DNA from 3 places in the Mesorhizobium sp. M7A.F.Ca.CA.002.04.1.1 genome. Region 1 is predicted to be linked to each of the others. Evidence: riboswitches for the same ligand, from Rfam matches in the RefSeq annotation. Region 1 holds a riboswitch; each other region holds the start of a gene.
What was found. A riboswitch is a leader RNA that binds a small molecule or an ion and turns the genes downstream of it on or off. The one in region 1 is predicted to bind thiamine pyrophosphate.
Positions count from the first base shown of each region.

Region 2: it holds a riboswitch for thiamine pyrophosphate, as region 1 does, so the genes downstream of both, thiC (phosphomethylpyrimidine synthase ThiC) here and thiB (thiamine ABC transporter substrate binding subunit) in region 1, are expected to answer to the same signal.
Region 3: it holds a riboswitch for thiamine pyrophosphate, as region 1 does, so the genes downstream of both, ENZ75_RS06915 (YkoF family thiamine/hydroxymethylpyrimidine-binding protein) here and thiB (thiamine ABC transporter substrate binding subunit) in region 1, are expected to answer to the same signal.

Region 1 is NZ_RZPL01000295.1:1,940-6,390, reverse strand. It holds partial or broken gene ENZ75_RS16745 (ABC-F family ATP-binding cassette domain-containing protein) at 1-1,148, opposite strand, end outside; gene ENZ75_RS16740 (thiamine diphosphokinase) at 1,150-1,809, opposite strand; TPP riboswitch at 1,897-2,011, shown strand; gene thiB (thiamine ABC transporter substrate binding subunit) at 2,055-3,053, shown strand; gene thiP (thiamine/thiamine pyrophosphate ABC transporter permease) at 3,062-4,451, shown strand, end outside.
Region 2 is NZ_RZPL01000136.1:3,773-8,223, reverse strand. It holds gene thiC (phosphomethylpyrimidine synthase ThiC) at 1-1,830, opposite strand, end outside; TPP riboswitch at 1,934-2,050, opposite strand; gene ENZ75_RS09940 (hypothetical protein) at 2,368-2,631, opposite strand; gene ENZ75_RS09935 (metallophosphoesterase) at 3,123-4,451, shown strand, end outside.
Region 3 is NZ_RZPL01000084.1:161-4,611, reverse strand. It holds gene ENZ75_RS06930 (ABC transporter substrate-binding protein) at 1-235, opposite strand, end outside; gene ENZ75_RS06925 (ABC transporter ATP-binding protein) at 228-995, opposite strand; gene ENZ75_RS06920 (ABC transporter permease) at 992-1,753, opposite strand; gene ENZ75_RS06915 (YkoF family thiamine/hydroxymethylpyrimidine-binding protein) at 1,846-2,454, opposite strand; TPP riboswitch at 2,445-2,558, opposite strand; gene ENZ75_RS06910 (hypothetical protein) at 2,743-3,060, shown strand; gene msrA (peptide-methionine (S)-S-oxide reductase MsrA) at 3,130-3,648, opposite strand; partial or broken gene ENZ75_RS06900 (glycosyltransferase family 39 protein) at 3,731-4,451, opposite strand, start outside.

The DNA of each region.
Region 1 (4,451 bases):
TGGCGCTGCTCGCCATTGATGACGAGGTTTTCGCCGCGCCCATCGGTGAGATATTGTGCCAGCGTCTCCTGCGGGTCGACCGCCTCGCGCTTCTGGTCGAGCGTGGCGATCTCCAGATTGGTGCCGAGCCGCACCGAGCCGGCGTCCGGCTTCATCTCGCCGGTCAGCATTTTCAAGAGCGTGGTCTTGCCGGCGCCGTTCGGCCCGACCAGGCCAACGCGATCGCCACGCTGGATGCGGGTCGAAAACGCCTTGACCACGGTGAGATCGCCAAAGCTCTTTTCGATGTTTTTCGCCTCGATCACCAGCTTGCCGGACTCGGTGGCGTCGCTCGCCACCATGATCGCCGACCCTTCGGCCCCGCGATGACCGCGAAAACGCTGACGCATGGTCTGCAACTCGCCGAGCCGGCGCATGTTGCGCTTGCGCCGCGCCGTCACGCCGTAGCGCAGCCAATGCTCTTCGCGAACGATCTGGCGACCGAGCTTGTGCTGCTCGCGTTCTTCTTCCTCCAGAACCAGGTCGCGCCATTCCTCGAAATGGCCGAAGCCCTTGTCCAGCCTGCGGGTCTGGCCGCGATCGAGCCAGACCGTGGCGCGCGACACGCGTTCGAGGAAGCGGCGGTCGTGCGAGATGACGATCAGCGCCGAGGAGGTGCGGATGAGTTCTTCTTCCAGCCATTCGATGACCGAGAGGTCGAGATGGTTGGTCGGCTCATCGAGCAGCAGGATATCGGGCTCCGGCGCCATGACGCGGGCAAGGGCGGCGCGCCTCGCCTCGCCGCCCGACAGGTCGTTCGGACGTTCCTCACCCGACAGGCCGAGATGCTCCATCAGATAGCTGGCGCGGTAGGGATCGTCGGCGGGGCCAAGCCCGGCCTCGACATAGGCGCGGACAGTGGCAAAACCTTCCATGTCGGGCATCTGCGGCAAATAGCGGACGGTCGCCGAAGGCTGGCGGAACACTTCGCCGTCCTGCGGCTCGATCAGGCCGGCGGCGATCTTCAGCAGGGTCGACTTGCCGGACCCGTTGCGGCCGACCAGTGCGATCTTGTCGCCGGCCGAAGCCGTCAAGGCGGCGCCATCGAGCAGCGGCGTGCCGCCGAAGGTCAGTTTTATCCCATCAAGGTTGAGAAGGGGCGGGGCCATGTCAGCTTTCAGGTAAGGGATAGGGATGAGCGAGCAGCATCGCGCGGCCATGGCCGAGCGCGATTTCGAGGCGGCCCCCGGTCTTGTCGGACTTGACCTCGTTGGAAATGGTCAGCGACGAACCGAACGCCACCTTGACGTGAGCGAGCGGCCATTTGGCGCCGGTGACGGTCAGGCCGTCGAGCTCGGAAAAGCCGAGCACCGAAAACAGCGTGCCGTCGGCATAGTCGAAGCCGGCCGTTCCGCGCAGCAGGGGGATGCCTTCCTGAGCGCCGCTGGTCAAAAGCACGTCCGTTCCCGCCTCCGCCAGCCGCAGGGCGAGCGACAGATGCAGAAAAGCGTGGTCGGCGCGCTTGCCGCCAAAGGCGCCGGCCAGCACCAGGCGGGTCGCGCCGCGCTCCAGTGCCGCGGCGACGGCAAGTTCGCCATCGGTCTGGTCCTTTTCCGCCGGGAAGGTCCGGCGCGGCACGGAAGCGAGATCGTCCGGCAGGTTGGCCGGCACCGAATCGAAATCACCCACCCACAGCTCCGGCACGAGACCCAGCAACCGCGCATGACCGATGCCGGCGTCGGCGGCGATGACGCGGGAGCCTTTGACCTGACGGTCGAGCCGTGGCGTACGGATGAGATCGCCGCCAAGCAGGATGGTGAATGTGCTCATATCGTGTGGCCCTTACCAGCCCGGCACGGGAAACGGAAGGCGGCAAACTCCCGCTTGCATGGCGGATCGGCCCGGCCTATGTGTCGAAACGCTCTAACGGGGTGCCGGACGCGATCTTCGCGGACCGGCTGAGAGGCAGTCTCGCCAACCCGCTGAACCTGATCCGGTTTGTACCGGCGGAGGGATTAGACGTTTCGGACAGTCCGACGCCTCAATTCCTTTCAATTCAAACGAAGGAGGCGCCGATGCGCACGCTTTTATACGCTCTTGTTTCAGCAACGGTCGTGGCCTTGTCCGGGCCCGCCTTGGCCAAGGACAAGCTCACCGTCTACACCTATGAGAGTTTCACCGCCGACTGGGGTCCGGGTCCCGTGGTGAAGAAGGAGTTCGAGGCCGAATGCGGCTGCGACGTCGACTTCGTCTCGGTCGCCGATGGCGTCGCGCTGCTCAACCGCGTCAGATTGGAAGGCACATCGACCAAGGCCGATATCGTGCTTGGCCTGGATACCAATCTCACCGCCGATGCCAAGGCGTCAGGCTTGTTCGCGCCGCATGGCGCGGTGACGGATGTCAGTGTGCCGGGCGGCTGGAGCGACGACACGTTTGTCCCCTTCGACTACGGCTATTTCGCTGTCGTCTACGACACGCAGAAGATGAAGACGCCGCCGAAGAGCCTGAAGGAGCTGATCGAAGGCAGTGCCAACGACAAGATCGTCATCCAGGATCCGCGCACCTCGACGCCAGGCCTCGGCCTGCTTCTTTGGGTCAAGTCGGTCTATGGCGACAAGGCACCCGAGGCCTGGGCCAAGCTCAAGGCCAAGGTGCTGACCGTGACGCCGGGCTGGAGCGAGGCCTATGGGCTGTTCACCAAGGGCGAGGCGCCGATGGTGCTGTCCTACACGACGTCGCCAGCCTACCACATGGTCGCCGAGAACACGGAGCGCTACCAGGCGGCCTCCTTCGAGGAGGGCGAGTATCTGCAGATCGAGGTGGCGGGTATCACCACGACAGGAGCCAAGAATCCGCTGGCGGCCAAGTTCATGGCCTTCATGACCGGGCCGAAATTCCAGGATGCCATCCCCGAGACCAACTGGATGTTCCCGGCAGGCAAGACCGACAAGCCGCTCAATCCGGCCTTCGACAAACTGGTCAAGCCGACGAAGACCTTGCTGTTCAGCCCGCAAGAGGTCGCCGCCAACCGCAAGGCCTGGGTCGATGAATGGCTGGCGGCGATGAGCAAATAGGCAGCGCGATGGCGCCGGCGCATTCCACGGATTCCCGCGTCAGTGCCGGCATTGTCGCGCTCGCTGCAATCGCGCTGCTGATCGGCGGCGCGTTTGCCGGCCTGCTTTTCGAGGGCGCCCATGATTTCTCGGGCGCCTGGGCAGCCTTCGATCCCTATCTGCTTCGCGTCATTCGCTTCACGCTCTGGCAAGCGGTCCTGTCGACGCTGCTTTCGGTCATCCCGGGGCTGTTTGTGGCGCGCGCTCTGTCGCGGCATCCACGTTTCTTCGGCCGCGCCTTCATCCTGCAGATCTTCGCCGTGCCGTTGGCGCTGCCGGCCATCGTTGCAGCGCTCGGCATCCTGGCGCTTTATGGCCGTGCCGGCTACTTCGCCGGCGTGCTTGCCGTTATCGGCGGCGGAAGCTGGCCGGGCATCTATGGCCTGTCCGGCATTCTCGTCGCCCATGTCTTCTTCAACCTGCCGCTGGCGACGCGGCTGTTCCTCGAGGCGCTGCAGACCATACCGGCCGACCAATGGCGGCTGGCGAGCCAACTCGGCATGGCGGCCCGGCCGGCGTTCCGGCTGATCGAATGGCCAACGCTGCGCGCCGCACTGCCCGGCGTCGCCGGGCTTGTGTTCATGCTCTGCATCACATCCTTCACGATCGTGCTGACGCTCGGCGGCGGGCCGGCCGCGACGACGCTTGAGGTCGGCATCTACCAGGCGCTGCGCTTCGATTTCGATCCCGCACGGGCCGTTGCACTGACGCTGCTGCAGATCGCCTTGACCTTTATCGTGGTGCTGGCACTGACGCGGCTAGGCGCCAATGTGGTCGGCGACACCAATTTGCCGGTCGCGCAACGCCGCTATCTCTCGGTCAATCGGAGCGAGACCTGGTTGAACGCGCTACTCATCGTCCTGGCGCTGCTGTTCGTTGTCGGGCCGATGGCGGCAACCGTGATGGCCGGATTGAGTGCCGATCTCGCCCGCTTGGCCGGCGAGGCCACTGTCCGGCAGGCAACGCTGACCAGTGCGGCGCTCGCCTTCCTGTCGGCGCTGCTTTCGGTGATGCTGTCGCTGGCGCTGACCATGGCGCGGCGGGCACTGGCGCTGAACCGCCGTGCCGGCGCAAAGACACTGCTCGAACACGCCACCGATACAGGCGCCGGTTTTGTCCTGGTCGTGCCGCCGATCGTCGTCGGCGCCGGCTGGTTCCTGTTGTTGCGCCATGTCGGCGATGTCTTCGCCATCGCTCCGGTCATGGTCGTCACCGTCAACGCGGTGATGGCGATGCCGTTTGCGCTCCGCGCCGTGCGTCCCGCCTATGATGCAGCGAGCGAGCGTCACGAACGGCTCTGTGCACAGCTCGGCATTGCGGGCTGGAACCGGCTGATGCTGGTCGACTGGCCGTCGCTGC
Region 2 (4,451 bases), on a different contig from region 1:
TGGTTTGGGAGCCTCTGGCACGACCGGTACGCCAGTCTCGTCCGCCTGCATGTAGAGATCGCCGCCCTCCCGGTATTTTGCCGCCATTGCCGCCATGCCTTCCTTCTGGGCCTCGGCACGGATGTCGTGGGAAATGCGCATGGAGCAGAATTTCGGCCCGCACATCGAACAAAAATGTGCCAGCTTGTGCGCCTCCTTGGGCAAGGTCTGGTCGTGGAAGGACCGTGCGGTTTCGGGGTCGAGCGACAGGTTGAACTGGTCCTCCCAGCGGAACTCGAAGCGCGCGCGCGAAAGGGCATCATCCCTGGTTTTCGCTGCCGGATGGCCCTTCGCCAGATCGGCTGCATGGGCGGCTATCTTGTAGGTGATCACGCCAATCTTGACGTCGTTGCGGTCGGGAAGGCCGAGATGCTCTTTCGGCGTGACGTAGCAAAGCATTGCGGTGCCGAACCAGCCTATCATGGCGGCACCTATCCCTGAGGTGATGTGGTCATAGCCCGGCGCGATGTCGGTCGTCAGCGGCCCCAACGTGTAGAACGGCGCCTCACCGCACACTGCGAGCTGCTTGTCCATGTTCTGCTTGATCTTGTGCATGGGGACATGGCCCGGGCCTTCGATCATCACCTGGCAGTCCTTTGCCCAGGCAATCTTGGTGAGTTCTCCAAGTGTTTCCAGTTCGGCGAATTGCGCCGCGTCGTTCGCATCGGCGATTGAACCGGGACGAAGGCCGTCGCCGAGCGAGAAGGAGACGTCATAGGCTCTGGCGATGTCGCAGATCTCCTCGAAATGCTCGTAGAGGAAGCTCTCCCGGTGATGGTGCAGGCACCATTTGGCCATGATCGAGCCGCCGCGCGAGACGATGCCCGTGACCCGGTCGACGGTCAGCGGGATGTAGTGCAGCCGCACGCCGGCGTGGATGGTGAAATAGTCGACGCCTTGCTCGGCCTGCTCGATCAGCGTGTCGCGGTAGACCTCCCAGTTCAGATCCTCGGCGATGCCGTTGACCTTTTCCAGCGCCTGATAGAGCGGCACCGTACCGATCGGCACCGGCGCATTGCGCACGATCCAGTCGCGGATGTTGTGGATGTTGCGGCCGGTCGACAGGTCCATCACCGTGTCCGCGCCCCAGCGGATAGCCCAGACCATTTTTTCGACCTCTTCGGCCATCGACGATGTGACAGCCGAGTTACCGATGTTGGCGTTGATCTTGACCAGAAAATTGCGACCGATGATCATCGGCTCGCTCTCGGGATGATTGATGTTGGCGGGAATGATTGCGCGCCCGCGCGCCACCTCGTCGCGCACGAATTCGGGTGTGACGAAATCTGGGATCGCCGCGCCGAAGGCTTCGCCGTCGCGTTGCAGCTTGCCGCGCATCACCTCGCGGCCGAGATTCTCGCGGATGGCTACGAACTCCATTTCTGGCGTGATGATGCCGGCGCGCGCATAGGCAAGTTGGGTCACCGCCTTGCCCTGCTTGGCCTTGAGCGGCCGATTGCGTATCGGAAATTCCGGTGTCAGGCGCTCGCCGGTGGCGAATCCATTGTCTTCCGGCCGGACGTGGCGGCCGTCATAGGCTTCGACATCGCCACGCGCCGTGACCCATTCGTGGCGAAGCCGGGCAAGGCCTTTTTCGATGCTGGTTTCGACTGATGGATCGGTGTAGGGGCCGGACGGATCGTAGACGGTGACGGGCGGTTCGCCGGCCGTCGGATGGACGGAAATCTCGCGCATCGGCACCCTGATCTGCGGGTAGAGGACGCCGGGCTTGTGGATTTTCCGCGAGGCGGGCAGTGGTCCCGTCGATACGGCGGGGGTGAGGGCATTCATCGTGAGGCTCCTTTGCTCATGCATTGGAGACCCAGTTCTGTGCCGGAAGGATGAAAAGACGCTTCTGTAGACCTGCTGCAACAGGACCTCGGGCGTAAACTCCCGCAAAGCGCTTGCACCGTCCCTACGCCAGTATGAACTGGATCAGGTTCAACGGGTCACTGCGCCGCGAAAGCCAGCAGTATCTCAGCCCCTTGCCGGGACTCCCCTGGTGAATGCCTTAGGTTGAACGGGCTGACGCTATCTTGTCAAGCGCATTCGGGCGCCTTCGGCCGGTGGCGACGACCGGCGGCCAGCCGGGCGGAGAGCTCGCGCATGCATCGGGGACAAGTCACGCCCCGTAGACCGGGGCTGAATGGCCAAAGCCTCATTCGCTTCGTGAAGGATGGAGAAACTGTATTGGCCATGTGCGCGTATCGACCAAGTAGCTCAGGCGGTCACGGATGTGGTTATTCTGGTCGAAGGTGACGAACGGCCTTGGGGGTCACCTCCTTTAGGATTCAGAGGTTGGAAGACGGCTTCTCGCGATCACGGCCATCAGGAAATACCTGTCTTCGGCTCAACCTCGACATGGCGTCCGATCGACCGCAGATATACAGCTATCTCGTTCATGAGATGATCGCGTTCGCCGTAGATTTCAGCAATCCTACGCAGCTGTGGCTCGACGGCCCTCCGTTGCGCTGGCGTGAAATCAGCATCGCCAAAGACGTATCCCAAGTTGCCAATCGCGCAAATTTTGCAGCCGGCGTCCACAACTGCTTGTACGAATGCCGGAATGTCTTTTTCTTGCATGGTCTTCATGTCGAACCTCTCGTGAATGGCGTGCTTGCGCCCCAATCTGCCTTTTCAGCGTGTCCTCTGGGCGGCGCAAGCCCTGAGCGTGACTGTGCACGGGCAACCTCGACTATCCCATCTGCCACGCTCTTTAGAATCGGTGGGGTCTGGTGATCGCAGGCTGGGCCACTCAAAAGCCTGCAAGAAGAAAGTCATGGCGACCATTGCTCAAGATCGCAAGGGTGCGTGCAAGACCTTCCGTTGGCAGTCATGCACGCTCGCTCAGAGATAGTCCGGCCGCGGAAATTCTCCCTTATTCGTAAGAAAGCTCATTGAGCAACTGGGCATTGAGCAACTGGGTCTCACGTCACGGGTCTCGTGTGCTTCACAGCCGAAAAATAGCCGCCGTGGCAATTCTCGAAAAGTGCAGGCTACCTCGTTAAGGACACTGCGGATGATCGTTCGCGCTTGGCAAAAGCGAACGGATTAGTCTATGGCTCTCGGCAGGGGGGCGAGTTATGCGGCGGGTGCGAATCCTTCAAGTAGGCGATATTCACTATCCGGACTGGCATCCTTCCTCTAGCAACATCGATGCCAAGGATAGCAAGTTCGCTCCGAAAATAACGCAGAAGCTACGCGCGTCTTCGCTGCGTGCCGTCTTGACGAAACTTCGGCGGCTGACGACTTCGAAGCCCTTGGATTCGATCGCCTTCATGGGGGATTTCACGAGCCGTGGCGACAAGACCTTCATTGCTTCGGCATTCCAGCATTTCACGTTGCTCTGCCGCGCACAGGGACGCAGTTCAAAGGCGCTTCCGTTGATATTCGTACCGGGAAATCACGATGTGAACCGTGATGACGCGCGCGAACTTGGACCGACTGAGAAATTCAGCGAAATGGCGAGTTTAGCCGCCCGCTTGGGTTGGCAGACCGTTCCCGTGGACCAACCCGTGCACTTCAGACTTCCGACAGGATCCGCAGGCGCAAACTTCATCCTCGTCAACACAGCGATAGGCAGTTGGGAGCTTCAAAACCTTCCCGCGTTCCTTCGTGATCGTCTCGAGGCACTCAGTCCTTCTACAGAGCCTCTAGATCTCGGCTCGCCGGACATCTCGGGACATTCGCCCGCGACACCTCCCAGCGATCCAGACAAGGAGGCGTCCGACGACGAGTATTACGGTCAGATGGACACGCCATACATCTCGCGTGAGATGCTTGCAGGCCTACAGGAATTGCTCCAGCAGCCCGACATGCGTTACGGCATCATAATCGGCCATCACAATCTGCTGCCACAAAAGACTCCGCGCATTACGCCATACGCGGAGATGCTCAACAGCGGATTTGTCAGAACTCAGCTGCTGCAGGGCAACAAGCCTATCGTCTACCTGCATGGACACATACATGCTGATCCGGTCGAGATCGTCAACGATCCAAGGTTTCCGGACGGCAAATTGATCTGCATCTCAGCACCAGAGATACAGTCAGGTTTCAATGAGCTCGTCTTCTTCACGACCGATCAGGGAGAGCTCGTCGGCATCCGACTTATACCCTACCGCACCAATGTCGCCGACGGGACGGTCATGGAAGGCGAACATTGCTTTATTTCGACCATGTCCAACGGCAAGGCCTTTCTGAACAACGACACGTTTGACCTGCTGCGCCGACTGCGCGACCATGCCACCAGGCGCGGGAATGGGTTACTCTTCTGGGACGAGATCACTGAGATTGCTGCCTCCGCCGAGCTCGGGCTAGATCTGGAAGACTCTCTTCTGATGCTCCAAGCGGCGCGCTTCATCGAGATAGACGGCCTCACCAAGGCAAACTCGGCTTGGCGCATTAAGGTAAGG
Region 3 (4,451 bases), on a different contig from region 1:
TGCCCGCACCGGTATCGCTGTAGGGCAGGATGTCGACCTCGAGCCCGGCTTCGCGATAAAACCCTTTGTCGCGGGCGACGAACAGTCCGATGTGGTTGGTATTGACCGTCCAGTCGAGGGCGACGGTGACCTTTTGTGCCGCCGATTGTGCTCGAGCCCGACCCGTCCCGGCAATCAAGGGAAGGCCGGTGGCAAGGGTCAGCAACAAGGCCTGCCGGCGCGTCAAGTCAGTCATGATCGTGTCCTTTGGATGGATTGGGGTTGAGGATGATGTCGAGGATTTCGGCCTCGAGCGCGCTTGCCTGGCGCGCGGCATCGCCGCCAAGGCTGCGCGGGCGCGGCAACGGCACCCTGATTTCACGCACGATGCGGGCCGGGCGCGCCGACAGCACATAGATGCGGTCGGACAGGAACACGGCTTCGCGCACGTCATGGGTGATCAAGAGCGCCGTCCAGCGATGATGCCGCCACATCTGTTCGAGCCAGCGCTGCATGGCGGTGCGGGTCAGCGCATCGAGCGCGCCGAACGGCTCGTCGAGCAGGAGCATGTCGCGCTCCTGCACCACGGTGCGCAGCAAGGCCGCGCGCTGGCGCATGCCGCCGGACAGCTGCGCGGGAAAATGCCGCTCGAAGCCGGCAAGCCCGAATTCGGCAAACAACGGCGCAACGCGCGCCCGCGCCGCCTGTCTCCTCATACCTTGCACTTCGAGCCCGAGCGTCGTGTTGTCGAGGATGCGCCGCCATGGCATCAGCGCGTCGCGCTGCGGCATGAAGGCGAAGTGCCTGCCGTGGTCGTCGAGCCGCGCGCCGTCGAACAACATCTCGCCCTCGCCATGCTCGGCGCCGGTCAGAAGCTGGAACAGCGTCGACTTGCCGGCACCCGAGGGTCCAAGGATCGAGACGAACTCACCAGCGCCGACGCTGAGCGAAATATCGGCCAGCACGTCGAGCCCACCGAACGCCTTGTGCACATGCCGCAGTTCGAGCCGGCTCATCGCCAGGCCCCCTTCCCGGCAGTTTCCCTGTCGGCTCGCTCCCAGGGCATGGCAAGGCGCTGCAGCAACACGGTCAACCCGAACAGGACAAGGGTCAGCGCCGCGCTGACACCGACGGCGGCAAGAACCAGATCAGGACGGAAATTGTTTTTGGCGTTGAGCATGTAGATGCCCAGACCCTTCGCGGCACCGGCATATTCAGCGAAGATGGCGCCGACCACCGCATAGGTGATGGAGATCCTCAACCCGGCAAAGAAGTAAGGCAGCGCCGAAGGCAGCCGCGCCAGCAGGAAGATGCGCCAGCGCCCTGCCCCCATGGCGCGCAGCATTTGCCCGATCTCGGCCTCGGTCGCCTCATAGCCTTCGACCAATGCAACCAGCATCGGAAAAAAGGTGACCAGCGCCACCAGCATGATCTTGGGCGCCAGCCCGAAGCCGAACCACAGCACCACCAGCGGCGCGACCGCCACCAGCGGCAAGGTCTGGCTGACGATGAAGACGGGAAACAACGCACGCCGCAGCGGCTGGAAGAAGTCGACCAGCATCGACAGCACGAAGGCGGCGCTGAGCGAACAGGCAAAGCCAAGAAGCGTGGCACGGATGGTCGGAACGGCATTGTCGGCCAGCGCCTCGCGATTGAGCATCGCTTGCTCGAAGACGCGTGACGGCGCCGGCAGTATCGTGGCCCTGATGCCGGAATAGGTGGCATAAAGCTCCCACGCCAGCAGGAGCAAACCGGCCGAGATCATGGCCGGCATTGCCTTGACGAGAAAGCTCGCGATCGGGCGCGAAGCGACTGATGATGAGACCACGGGAGATAACCTTTGACGGCCGCGAGAGCGGCGCGGCTTCAGACGGCCGACGGGCTGTTGGCCGAGACCGTGACGTCGAGGGTTACGTGGCCAGCGCCTGGTCCGAAACGGCAGAAAGCCTCGTCCAGCGCCGAAAAGATCGCACCGGCATCACCGCGCAGTTTCGTGCAGAAATGTTTGGAGCGCTCATAGACGCCGGACTGCTTGAGAAAGTCTATGCAGCCGTAGATCTCGTCCATGTGGTCGTCTGTGCCCATCACATAGAGCGAGAACTGCGCCGCCGCCGGCTGGCCGGTGGCAGCAGCATTGCGCACCGCCGCGATGGCCGCGTCCTTGCGGGGGCCGAGTGGACCGACGGGCCCGCCAAACGCATCGGAGCGGCAGATCGGATCGTCCGGCTCGCCAGGGCAGCCGCGCGAGATGGTGGCCGACAACACGCAATGTTTGCCGCTGCGTGCCGCCGCCACGAAGAGGTCGCGCATGGCAGGAAACAGCACTTCGGGCGGCCCGATCAGCAAGGTCGAGATGTCGTCGGTCTCGATCCTGAGTTTGTCGCGCCAGGGATCGAGCGCACCGAGCGCGCCAAGGATGACACCGACGAAATCGTCGGTCATGGGATATAGGGAAATCTGTGCGCCTGAAAACATCGCCCGCCTCGCTCCGCTGGTATTACCCAGATCAGCTTCTAGGGTCTGTGGGCTTGCCGCCCCCGTCTCAGCCCCGACCGTACGGAGCACCCCTGTGGATGTGCGCCTTAAAGCATCATTCGAGTTGAAGGAAAAGCCGTTTTTTTTATCGCACTGCGCCAAAAGCATTGCGCCAGGGCGGGAGCGGTTGGCTCTGCCGGCGCGAGAATTTATCGGGAACCTTCACCAGGCCGCGAGGTTGTCCCACCAGTCGCTACGCGACGAGTTCACAGACAATGGAGACAAACCATGTTCATGAAAATCCTCGCAGCTTCGGCGCTCACCATTGGCCTGGCGACATCGGCCATGGCGCAGAGCAATGGCACAAGCGGCACCGACGGATCCGGCGGCAGCGGCAAGTCGGTCACCGTCGACCCAAATACGCCGGCTTCGCCGAACACGGTAGACCCCGGCACGACCAACAGTACGACGGTAGCACCGGGCGCCACGAATTCAAACGCGGATGAAAATTGCCCTGCCCATCCGCAGGGCGCACAGCCCGATGCCAGTGGAACGTCGCCGGGCACCACCGCGCCGACAGTTAATGACAACCATTGCGGCAAGTAGGAATTGCAATGAAAAGAAGCCGCGGAGCGAGCGCTCCGCGGCTTCTCAAATCCTGTCGTATCAGTGTATCTACGGCACCGCTTTTTCCCGAACCGGCAGCTTCCACCCCGGCCTGACGAAGTGGCAGGTGTATCCGTTGGGGTATTTCTCCAGATAGTCCTGATGCTCGGGCTCGGCTTCCCAGAAGGGGCCAACGGGTGCGACTTCGGTGACGACCTTGCCCGGCCACAGGCCCGAGGCATCGACATCGGCGATCGTGTCCTCGGCGATGCGCTTCTGTTCGTCGCTGGTGTAATAGATCGCCGAGCGATAACTCGTCCCGACATCGTTGCCCTGGCGGTTGCGGGTCGTCGGATCGTGGATCTGGAAAAAGCGTTCCAGCAGCGTGCGATAGCTTATGATGGCCGGATCGAAATTGATCTCGATGGCTTCGGCATGGCTGCCGTGGTTGCGGTAGGTGGCGTTGGGCACGTCGCCGCCGCTGTAGCCAACACGGGTGGAAATGACGCCGGGATAGCGCCGTATCAAATCCTGCATACCCCAGAAGCAGCCACCGGCAAGGACTGCGCGTTCGGTCGAAGTCGCCATATCACGTCTCCTCAAAGGCAAGTTTGTCTGGACATAGATGGGCATTGTCACCTGCTTCGTCCAGCGGACCGGCGGATCTGCTTCAGTTGCTCGGTCGGGCGAGGCCGTCGATAGCACCCGGCAACTGCCGCGCGCCAGGCGGAATGGCTGCGAAGCTGATCGCCACCGGCGGCGCCTTGAGCGACCAGTCGAAAAGAACGGTTTTGATCGGGATGTCGCCCACCCACGCCTGCAGATAAGATGGCACATCGCGCCCGGGCCAGACCAGCAATATGCCATGCTCGCGCAGCCGCTCCTTGGTGATCCAGGGGGCGTACTGCATGTTCAGTTCGGTGAAGATCGACGGCTTGTCATAGGCATTGAGGCCCGCCAGCGGCGCAATAAGGGCATGGCCGCCGACGATGTCGAGCCGATCGGGCGTCGCAGCGTGCCAGACAGCCTCTGCCTCATCCGAGATCTTTTGCGCCGGCCAGCAGACGGCGTCCATGCGCCCACGCAGATTGCATTTCGTCCAGCGGATGCCCGCATAGGCACCGGATATGCCGACAATGGAGATGAGCGCGCAGATCGCCAGCTTTCGCATCTCGATGGCGCCGAGGCGATGGCCCAGCAAGGCGAGCGCCACAACGCCAGCAAGATTGTACATCGGCGCGCCCCAGGCCTCGCCGGCGCCGGTGAACAGGGACGCCACCATGACGAGGATCGCCGGGCCAACCCCCATCCACAAGAGATAGACCAGCGTGCCGCGCCCGACGGGCTTTTGCGGCGCGGGCGAGCGCCGCAGCAGCCCTGATATCGCCAGC